Linked DNA regions of Labrys monachus. The protein of the gene in region 2 interacts with the protein of the main gene of each other region in a pairwise test. Links are inferred from orthologs where the notes say so. Each region holds a gene or a part of one and is shown on either strand. Other genes may lie near its edges. The genes, in order: J3R73_RS02000, J3R73_RS28570 and J3R73_RS14445.

What was found.
Region 1: the proteins of J3R73_RS28570 (region 2) and J3R73_RS02000 interact in binary tests that used the Escherichia coli proteins (3 or more experiments, as listed by UniProt). The link is inferred for Labrys monachus from one-to-one orthologs.
Region 3: the proteins of J3R73_RS28570 (region 2) and J3R73_RS14445 interact in binary tests that used the Escherichia coli proteins (3 or more experiments, as listed by UniProt). The link is inferred for Labrys monachus from one-to-one orthologs.

What each region holds. Positions count from the first base shown.
Region 1 is NZ_JAUSVK010000001.1:442,266-445,290, reverse strand. The notes cover bases 42-2,897. They hold J3R73_RS02000 (P-II family nitrogen regulator), read right to left. Parts: upstream 1,711-2,897; coding sequence 1,372-1,710; downstream 42-1,371. Other genes in these bases: J3R73_RS01990 (M48 family metalloprotease), read left to right, coding at 2,695-2,897; J3R73_RS01995 (thermonuclease family protein), read left to right, coding at 2,033-2,662; J3R73_RS02005 (ammonium transporter), read right to left, coding at 42-1,330. In the rest of the region: more of J3R73_RS02005, read right to left, coding at 1-41; more of J3R73_RS01990, read left to right, coding at 2,898-3,025. UniProt on the Escherichia coli protein: Involved in the regulation of nitrogen metabolism. Regulates the activity of its targets by protein-protein interaction in response to the nitrogen status of the cell.
Region 2 is NZ_JAUSVK010000001.1:6,265,061-6,268,548, reverse strand. What follows is about bases 170-3,488. They hold J3R73_RS28570 ([protein-PII] uridylyltransferase), read right to left. Parts: upstream 3,145-3,488; coding sequence 370-3,144; downstream 170-369. Other genes in these bases: mutS (DNA mismatch repair protein MutS), read right to left, coding at 3,247-3,488; uppP (undecaprenyl-diphosphatase UppP), read left to right, coding at 170-170. Outside these bases: more of uppP, read left to right, coding at 1-169.
Region 3 is NZ_JAUSVK010000001.1:3,187,407-3,190,473, reverse strand. Bases 1-2,947 are described here. They hold J3R73_RS14445 (P-II family nitrogen regulator), read right to left. Parts: upstream 1,670-2,947; coding sequence 1,331-1,669; downstream 1-1,330. Other genes in these bases: J3R73_RS14440 (NAD(P)H-hydrate dehydratase), read left to right, coding at 1,962-2,947; glnA (type I glutamate--ammonia ligase), read right to left, coding at 1-1,267. Also shown: more of J3R73_RS14440, read left to right, coding at 2,948-3,067. UniProt on the Escherichia coli protein: P-II indirectly controls the transcription of the glutamine synthetase gene (glnA). P-II prevents NR-II-catalyzed conversion of NR-I to NR-I-phosphate, the transcriptional activator of GlnA. When P-II is uridylylated to P-II-UMP, these events are reversed.

The DNA.
Region 1 (3,025 bases), 5.8 Mb from region 2 along the record:
CGTGGACGGTCTCACCGTGAAGGTTGATGTCGAGACCTTCGACTTCCACTTCCTTGCTCACCCGCAGGCCGATGGTGAAGTCGATGGCCTTGAGGATGATGAAGGTGACGATGGCGCAATAGACGAAGGTGTAGACGACGCCGATCGCCTGGATGCCGATCTGCCCGAAATTGCCGTCCATCAGCCAGCCCTTGCCGGCGGAATTGATCGCGTTGGACGCGAACACGCCCGTCAGGATGGCACCGAGCGCACCGCCGACGCCATGGACGCCCCAGGCGTCGAGCGCGTCGTCATAGCCGAAGCCGCGCTTCATCCACACTGCCGAGAAGTAGCAGACGATGCCGGCCAGGACGCCGATGCAGAGCGCGCCGGTCGGGTCGACGAAGCCGGAAGCCGGCGTGATCGCCACGAGGCCGGCGACGGCGCCCGAGATCATGCCGAGGATCGAGGGCTTCTTGGCCACGATCCATTCGATGAACATCCAGGCGAGCGACGCGGCGGCGGTGGCGATCTGGGTCGCGGCCATGGCCATGCCGGCATTGACGTTCGAGGTAACGGCGGAGCCGGCGTTGAAGCCGAACCAGCCCACCCACAGCAGCGAAGCGCCGATGAGGCTGAGGACGAGGTTGTGCGGCGCCATGTTCTCGGTGCCGTAGCCGACGCGCTTGCCGATGACGAGGCAGCTCACGAGGGCCGCCGTACCGGCGTTCAGATGCACGACGGTGCCGCCGGCATAGTCGAGCACGCCGTCGCCGCCGAGCAGGCCGCCGCCCCAGACCCAATGCGCGATCGGGCAGTAGACGAAGATCAGCCACAGGCCCATGAACCACAGGAAGGCGGAGAACTTCATGCGATCGGCGAAGGCGCCTGCGATCAGGGCCGGCGTGATGATCGCGAAGGTCATCTGGAAGCACATATAGACCGATTCAGGAATCGTCGGCGCCAGCGCGCTGGTGACGTTCACACCCATCGGGCGCAGCAGGGCGTAGCTGAAGCCGCCGAAATAGGCCTGGTGCGAACCGCCGTCCGTGAAGGCGAGGCTGTAGCCGATGACCATCCACAGCACGGTGATCAGGGCCGTGCAGGCGAAGCTCTGGCCCAGCGTCGCCAGGACGTTCTTCCCACGGACCATGCCGCCATAGAAGAGCGCGAGGCCGGGAATCGTCATCATCAGGACGAGCGCGGTGGAAGTCAGCATCCAGGCGGTGTCGCCAGTATCGATCTTCGGCGCAGCCGGCGCGGCCGCTGTCTGGGCGAGAGCCGGCATCGCCAGCAATGCAGCAGCGATGAAGGCGGGCACCGCATATTTGAGGGAACGGGAAAGGGCCATTGAGCGAAGTTCCTGTTTCGTAATTATTATCTGGAATCTGTTCAGAGCGCGTCGCCGTCGCGCTCGCCGGTGCGGATGCGGACAGCCGTCTCGATCGGCGTGACGAAGATCTTTCCGTCGCCGATCTGGCCGGTCTTGGCGGCGGCGGTGATCGCGTCGATCACCTTGCTCACCAGTTCGCTGGCGACCGCGACTTCGATCTTCAGTTTCGGCAGGAAGCTCACGGCATATTCGGCGCCGCGATAGATCTCGGTATGTCCCTTCTGCCGGCCATAACCCTTCACCTCGGTCACTGTCAGGCCATGCACGCCCAAGGCGGTGAGCGCGTCGCGCACTTCCTCGAGCTTGAACGGCTTGATGACGGCCATCACTATCTTCATGCTGTATTTCCCCCATCGGGCCCGACGAACCGGCCCCGGACACTGGCTTTACCGCAACAGGCGCTTCTCGAGAGAGGGCGTTCCTGCGGCCTGCTCCTCTCCTTTCAAGGGGCGTGCCAATCTCGAGCCCATAGGCTAAGATTATGATGAGCAAGGAAAAAATCGCCGTTTGCCACTTTCGGAATCATCGATGCGCGCTCGTTCTGCCAAAAAAATAGGCATCCAGGCCATTGTTACAGCACTCGCGCTCTCGAGTTGCCGGGCTCTGGCGGATCCTTGTGCAGTTACGGCGGGGATGGGCGAGAGTGTGACGATTTCAGGCATGAGGGACGACAATCGCCTCACGCTCGCCGATGGCCGCGTGGTCCAGATCGCCGGTCTCGATCTGGCGTCCCTGCGCCTGCCGGCGCTCGCCGGCCGAGACGCCATCCTGCTGTCGGCCGCCCCGCCCGATCGGCACGGGGCCCTGCATGCGGGCCTTTATGTGGAGGGAGAGGATCTCGCCCTCGTCCTGGCCTCGCAGGGAAGGGCCCGCATCCGGCCGATTCCGGGCGAAGAGGCCTGTTACGGACAATTAATGACTGCGGAAGAAAATGCACGAAAAGCCCGTCTTGGCCTCTGGGCCGATCCGGGCTATGCAATCGCAGATGCGAACGCTTCCGAATCTGTTGCTCGCCAAGCGGATGGCTTCGCCATTTTGAGAGGTCGCATTCAGCATATCGGTATGACCAAGACGACGGTATGGATCGATTTTGGAAGGGTGTGGCGCGAGGATGTGACGCTTGCGGTGCCCCGCAAGCAATGGTCGCGCTTCGAGGCAGCCGGGCTTGGCCAGGCTGCGCTGACGGGAAGCGTCGTCCGCGCGCGGGGCGTCGTCACCATGCGTGACGGGCCGCGCATCGATATTACCGAGCCGGCGGCGATCGAACGCATTGCGCCGGGAAGCGATTGAGTGGGCGAGGCGCAAGCAGGATGCGGGTCCGTATGTCGAAAGGTGGGGTCTGGCTGAGGCTCGGCGTGCTGATGGTCGGGCTCGGCCTGTCGTCCTGCGCCTCGGTCGGCGACAACGACCCTCTTCCGTCTCCGTCCGTCAAGGCCACGCCGGTCTCCCTGCCGGTGGGAGCGCCGCGCGTCATCGCGCCGCCCACGGCGGACGACCGCGAAAGCGACCGGCTGCTGGCCGCCTATGGCGGGGCTTATCGCAACGCCGGCCTCGACCGCTATCTCGACGACCTCGTCCAGCGCCTTGCGGCCCAGTCCGACAGGCCGGACATCCCCTATCGCCTCACCGTGCTGAACGCCTCCTCGATCAATG
Region 2 (3,488 bases):
CCCTCGAAGGCTGGCTCATCCTGCTCGTCGGCGTCGTCGTCGGCAGCCTGTCCTCCTTCGCTGCCCTGTGGGGCCTGATGCGCATCCTCGAGCGCTACTCCACCTGGCCCTTCATCATCTACCGCATCCTGCTCGGCGTGGCGGTGCTGTGGGTCTCCTTCGCGGCGTGAGGCCCCGGGAGCGCGGGCATCCTGCCCGAACCCAATTTGCCCCAAGATTTAAGAGGAGAAGGCGCAGTTTTTGTCATACCCGGGCTTGTCCCGGGTATCCAGACTTCGCGCGGCATGACGCTTGCGGCCCGGCAATGACAAATCCTGAACGGTCATCGGCCAAAAATCACCTTTGGACATCTTGTCCGCGCTCCCGGGGCTATTTCCCCTTGCCTTCCTTCTTGCCGAACACCGCCAGGAGATTGTCGCGGATGCTGTGCTGGCGTACCGGCGAGGTGATTTTCGCGCCCGTGAGGTCGGTGACGTAGAACACGTCGACCGCCTTCTCGCCGAAGGTGGCGATGTGGGCGGAGGCGATGTTGAGGTTGAGCTGCGAGATCGCCGTGGTGAGGTCGTAGAGCAGGCCCGGCCGGTCGAGGCCGGAGACCTCGACGACGGTGTGGCGGTGCGACCATTCATTGTCGACCACCACGTCCGGCGCGACCTGGAAGGCGCGGTGGCGCGTCTTGCCGGCGCCGCGCTTGGCGACCGCCTCCGGCAGGCGGATGGCGCCGCTCAGCGCCTGCTCCATGCCCTGGGCGATGCGGCCGGCCCGCCGCAATTCATCGGCATCTTCAGGGAATTCCCGGCTGACGAAGATGGTGTCGAGGGCGAGGCCGTCGGTGGTGGTGTTGATCTGCGCGTCGACGATGTTGGCACCCGCCGCCGCGCAGGCGCCGGCAATCACCGACAACAGGCGCGGATGGTCGGGCGCGAGCACGGTGAGCTCGGTCACGCCGCGGAAGGCATCGGTGTCGACCTCCGTGCCCAGGCTCTCCCCGCGCGCCGTCACCGAGCGGATGAAGCGGGCATGGCGCAGCCGCGTCGGCAGGTCGACCTTCAGCCAATAGGGCGGATAATGGCGGCCGACATAGGCCTCGATCTCCTCAGGGCTCCAGTCGGTCAGCGCGGCCCGCAGCTCTTCCTGCGAATGGCGCACGCTGGCGCGCCGGTCGGCGTTGGAGTGGCCGCCCGCCAGCACCAGTTCGGTTTCCCAGAACAGGGAGCGCAGGAGCTGCCCCTTCCACCCGTTCCACACGCCGGGGCCGACGGCGCGGATGTCGGCGACGGTGAGGATGAGGAGGAGCTTCAGCCGCTCCAGCGTCTGCACCGTGCCGGCGAAGGTCTCGATCGTCTTGCGGTCCGACAGGTCGCGCGACTGGGCCGTCATCGACATCACCAGATGCTGCTCGACGAGCCAGGACACCGTGTCGGTCTCGGCCGGGGTCAGGCCGAGGCGCGGCCCGAGGCGGCGGGCGATACGGGCGCCGGCGATGGAGTGGTCCTCCGGGCGGCCCTTGGCGATGTCGTGCAGGAAGGTGGCGACGTAGAGCGCCGTCCGGTTCTGGATCGTCGGCATGATCTCGTTGACGAGCGGATGCTCGTTGGAGCCGACATTGCGGTCGATGTCCGCAAGCTCCCCCACCGAGCGCAGCAGGTGCTCGTCGACCGTGTAGCGATGATACATGTTGAACTGCATCATCGCGACGACCTTGCCGAAGTCGGGGATGAAGCGGCCGAGCACGCCGGCCTCGTTCATGCGCCTGAGCACGGTTTCCGGTGCGTTGCGCGAGGTCAGGATCTCGAGGAAGAGGCGGTTGGCCTCGGTGTTGTCGCGCAGCGCCGCGGTGATCAGCTTCAGCGACTGGGTGACGAGGCGCATCGCCACCGGGTGCAGCGCCAGGCTGTGGAGATCGGCGAGGTGGAACAGGCGGATCAGGTTGACCGGATCGCGCGCGAACGCCTTGTCGTCGGCGACGTTGAGGCGCCCCGTGTCGATCACGAAGTCCTTGGTGCCGGTCAAGGCCTGGCGCTGGGCCCGGCGGAACGGCGCGATGAAGCGGTCGAGCCGCGCGCGGGGCTTCTGCTGGCGTTCCTCCAGGGCGGCGCAGACGATCGCCGTGAGGTCGCCGACATCCTTGGCGACGAGGAAATAATGCTTCATGAAGCGCTCGACGCCGCGCAGGCCGCCGCGGTCGGCATAGCCGAGCAAGGTGGCGATATCCTGCTGGAGGTCGAAGGTCAGGCGGTCATCGGGCCGTCCGGCGAGGAAATGGATGGCGCAGCGCGTCGCCCACAGGAAATCCTCCGCCAGCACGAATTGCCGGTATTCGCGCCGCGTGAACAGGCCGGCATCGACCAGCGCCGCGGCGTCGCGCACCCGGTAGACATATTTGGCGATCCAGTAGAGCGTGTTGAGGTCGCGCAGGCCGCCCTTGCCCTCCTTGACGTTGGGCTCGACGCGGTAGCGCGAATTGCCGGTCTTGACGATGCGCTCGTCGCGTTCGGCGAGCTTGGCGGCGACGAACTCGGCCGCCGTCGACTGCACGATCTCCTTGTCGAAGCGGGCGGCGAGATCCCCGGCCAGCGACATGTCGCCGAGGATCGGGCGCGCCTCCAGCAGCGTGGTGCGGATGGTCATGTCGGTGCGGGCGAGGCGCAGGCAGTCGTCGATCGAGCGCGTGGCGTGGCCGACCTTCTGGCCGAGGTCCCACAGCACGTAGAGGATCGCCTCGGTGACGCTCTCGCCCCAGGCGGTCTGCTTGGCCGGCAGCAGGAAGAGGAGGTCGATGTCCGAGCCCGGCGCCAGCGTGCCCCGGCCGTAGCCGCCCACCGCGATGATCGCCATGCGCTCGCCGGAGGTGGGATTATGCGTCGTGTAGACATAGCGCGTGACATAGGCATAGGTCGCGCGGATCAGCTCGTCCTCCAGCCAGGACAGGCGCTGGGCGCAGACCGTGCCGAGCCTGTCCTCGTGGAACCACGCCTTGATGCGCTCGCGCCCCTCGCGCAGCGTCGTCTTGAGCAGCGCCACCACGGCGAGGCGCAGCGCGTCGCGCTCGCCCTCGTGCTCCAGGGCGAGCGCGTCGATCTCCGCCTCGAGCGCCATGCGGTCGATGACGAGATGCAGCTCACGATCGGGCTTGTCGAGCATGGGGGGCCTTTGGGGGAAGGTGACAACCCTGGGACCGCAGGCTTCCAGCCTGCCTCTTCGCGACACGCAACAGAGCAGGCTGGAAGCCTGCGGTCCCAGGAACTACGCTCTTCTGGCGCCATCCCGTTTGGCTTTCAAGGAAAACAAGGCCTCCAGCGCCTGGCGAGGCGTCATGTCGTTGGGATCGAGGGCGTCGAGCGCCTCGGCGACGACGTCCGGCCGGGTCGCGGGCGCCGGGGCGGCCGCGCGGGGGGCCGCGGCGAAGAGCGGCAGGTCGTCGATCAGCCGCGCCGAGGGGGCCTGGCGGTCGGTCGCTTCGAGCTGCGCCAGCACGGCGCGCGCCC
Region 3 (3,067 bases), 3.1 Mb from region 2 along the record:
CGAGCGAGGAGAGCGCCTCACGCAGCGAACCGCAGACGGTCGGGATCTGCTTCAGCTCCTGCGGCGGCAGGTCGTAGAGATCCTTGTCCATGGCGGCGCCGGGGTCGATCTTGTTCAGGATGCCGTCCATGCCGGCCATGAACAGGGCGGCGAAGGCGAGATAGGGGTTCGCCGCCGGATCGGGGAAGCGAACCTCGACGCGCTTGGCCTTCGGGTTGGTCGTGTAGGGGATGCGGCAGGAGGCCGAGCGGTTGCGCGCCGAATAGGCGAGCAGGACGGGCGCCTCGAAGCCCGGGACCAGACGCTTGTAGGAGTTGGTCGACGGGTTGGTGAAGGCGTTCAGGGCCTTGGCATGCTTGATGATGCCGCCGATGTAGTGAAGGCAGGTCTCCGAGAGGTCGGCATATTTGTTGCCGGCGAAAACCGGCTTGCCGTCCTTCCAGATCGACTGGTGCACATGCATGCCCGAGCCGTTGTCGCCGAAGATCGGCTTCGGCATGAAGGTCGCCGTCTTGCCGTAGGTGTGGGCGACGTTGTGGATCGCATATTTGTAGATCTGCAGATGGTCGGCCATCGTCACGAGCGTGCCGAACTTCATGCCGAGTTCATGCTGGGCGGAAGCCACTTCGTGATGGTGCTTTTCGACGACGACGCCCATCTGCTGCATGGCAGCCAGCATCTCGGAACGCATGTCCTGCGCCGAATCCATCGGCGGAACCGGGAAATAGCCGCCCTTCTTGGCGATGCGGTGGCCGAGGTTGCCGCCTTCATATTCAGTGTCGAAGTTGCTCGGCAGTTCGAGCGAATCGAGCTTGAAGCCCGTGTTGTAGGGATCGGCCTTGAAGCGGACGTCGTCGAACACGAAGAACTCGGCTTCCGGACCGAAGAATGCGGCATCGCCGATACCGGTCGACTTCAGATAGGCCTCGGCGCGCTTGGCGATGCCGCGGGGATCGCGGCTGTAGCCTTCGCCCGTCGAGGGCTCGATGACGTCGCAGGTGATCGACATCGTGGCGGCCGAGAAGAAAGGGTCCATCGTCGCGGTGGTCGGGTCCGGCATCAGGCACATGTCGGATTCGTTGATCGCCTTCCAGCCGGAGATCGAGGAACCGTCGAACATCGTGCCTTCGGTGAAGATTTCCTCATCCACCATCGAGACGTCGAAAGTCACATGCTGCCACTTGCCGCGCGGGTCGGTGAAACGGAAGTCGACATATTTGACATCATTATCCTTGATCGCCTTCAGGACGTCACTGGCGGTCTTCATGTTGTGCAAACCTTTCCTTCGTTTTAGCACAGTATTCTGGCACGGACGGCGGACCGTCCGGCATCAAATCGCGTCGAGGCCGCTCTCGCCGGTACGGATCCGGATGGCTTCCTCGATGTTGAGGACGAAGATCTTGCCGTCGCCGATCCGGCCCGTCTGGGCGGCCTTGCGTATGGCGTCGATGGCGCGTTCGACCCGTTCATCCGGGACCACCACTTCAATCTTCACCTTGGGCAGAAAATCAACAACATATTCGGCGCCGCGATAGAGTTCGGTATGGCCTTTCTGCCGTCCAAATCCTTTCGCCTCCGTCACCGTAATGCCCTGCAGGCCGACTTCCTGCAGCGCCTCTTTCACCTCGTCCAATTTGAAGGGCTTGATGATGGCTTCGATTTTCTTCATGGGGTCTCCTCGATTTCAGCGCATTCTCGCGCAGAAACCTTGTCGCTGGTAGCAGTTCGCATGCCAAACCGCCAATAGGAAAAATATTGGGCATTTTCAATGCGTTATGGCGATGCGTGCTGAAATTTGGGCATATGGTACCGAAAGATTGCCCAATTTATTTGCAACTAGCCAATAAAATATGCGCCACGACGGCAGGAGATTGCCGGAGGAGGGCGTTCCCCTGGACTTTTCCCGCCCGATGCGACGAGGTGGCGCATGCAGCGGCGGAAAAGAGGCGTTGGAGAGAATCTTGAACGAACTGCTCAGTCCATCCGAGATGGCGGACGCCGACCGGCTGGCGATCGCCGCGGGCATGACGGCCGACGCGCTGCTGGAGCGGGCCGGGCGGGCGGTCGCCGACGTCGTGGCGCGGCGCCCCTTCAACACGCCGATCCTGGTCTTGTGCGGCACGGGCAACAATGGCGGCACCGGTTTCGTCGCGGCGCGGGTGCTGCGGGAGCGGGGCTATCGCGTGCGGCTGGCGATGACCGCCGCGTCCTCCTCTCTCGGCGGGGAGGTGGCCTATGCCGCCGAGCAATGGGGCGGGCCGATCGAGGATGCCTTCGCCGCGACGCTGCCCAAGGGCGGGCTCCTCGTCGACGCGATGCTCGGGGCGGGCCTCTCCCGCGACGTCGACGGCCGACTCGCCCGCCTGATCGAGCGCATCAATGCCGCCGGCCTCGGCGTCGTCGCCGTCGATCTTCCCTCGGGCATAGAAGGCGCCGGCGGGCAGGTCCGCGGCGTCGCCGTCAAGGCGCAGGAGACCGTCGCCTTCTTCCGGCGCAAGCCGGGCCATCTCCTGCTGCCCGGCCGGCTCTATTGCGGGGCGTTGCGCCTCGCTGACATCGGCATTCCCGACGACGTCCTGCGCACCATCGCGCCGCGTACCCATGCCAACCAGCCGGACCTCTGGCTCGCGCGCTTTCCCCATCCCGCCGCCGAGGGGCAGAAATACGGGCGGGGGCACCTCGTGGTGCTTTCGGCCGGCATCGAGGGCACGGGGGCCGCGCGGCTGGCGGCCAAAGCCGGGCTGCGGGCGGGGGCGGGGCTGGTGACCGTCGCCAGCCCGTCCGACGCGCTCGCCGTCCACGCCGCGGCCCTCGATGCGGTGATGGTGCGCCGCTGCGACGGCCTGGAGGGATTTTCCCGCATCCTGGAGGACAGCCGTCGCAATGCCGTCGTGATCGGTCCGGCGCTCGAACCGGGCGAGGAGACGCGGGCCCGCGTCGAGATGGCGCTGGCCGCTTCCCGCGCGGTCTTGCTCGACGCCGGCGCCCTGACGGCTTTCGCGGCGGACCGCTTCCGCCTCATCGCCGCCTTGCGTGCGGCGGCCGGCCCCGTCGTGCTGACGCCGCA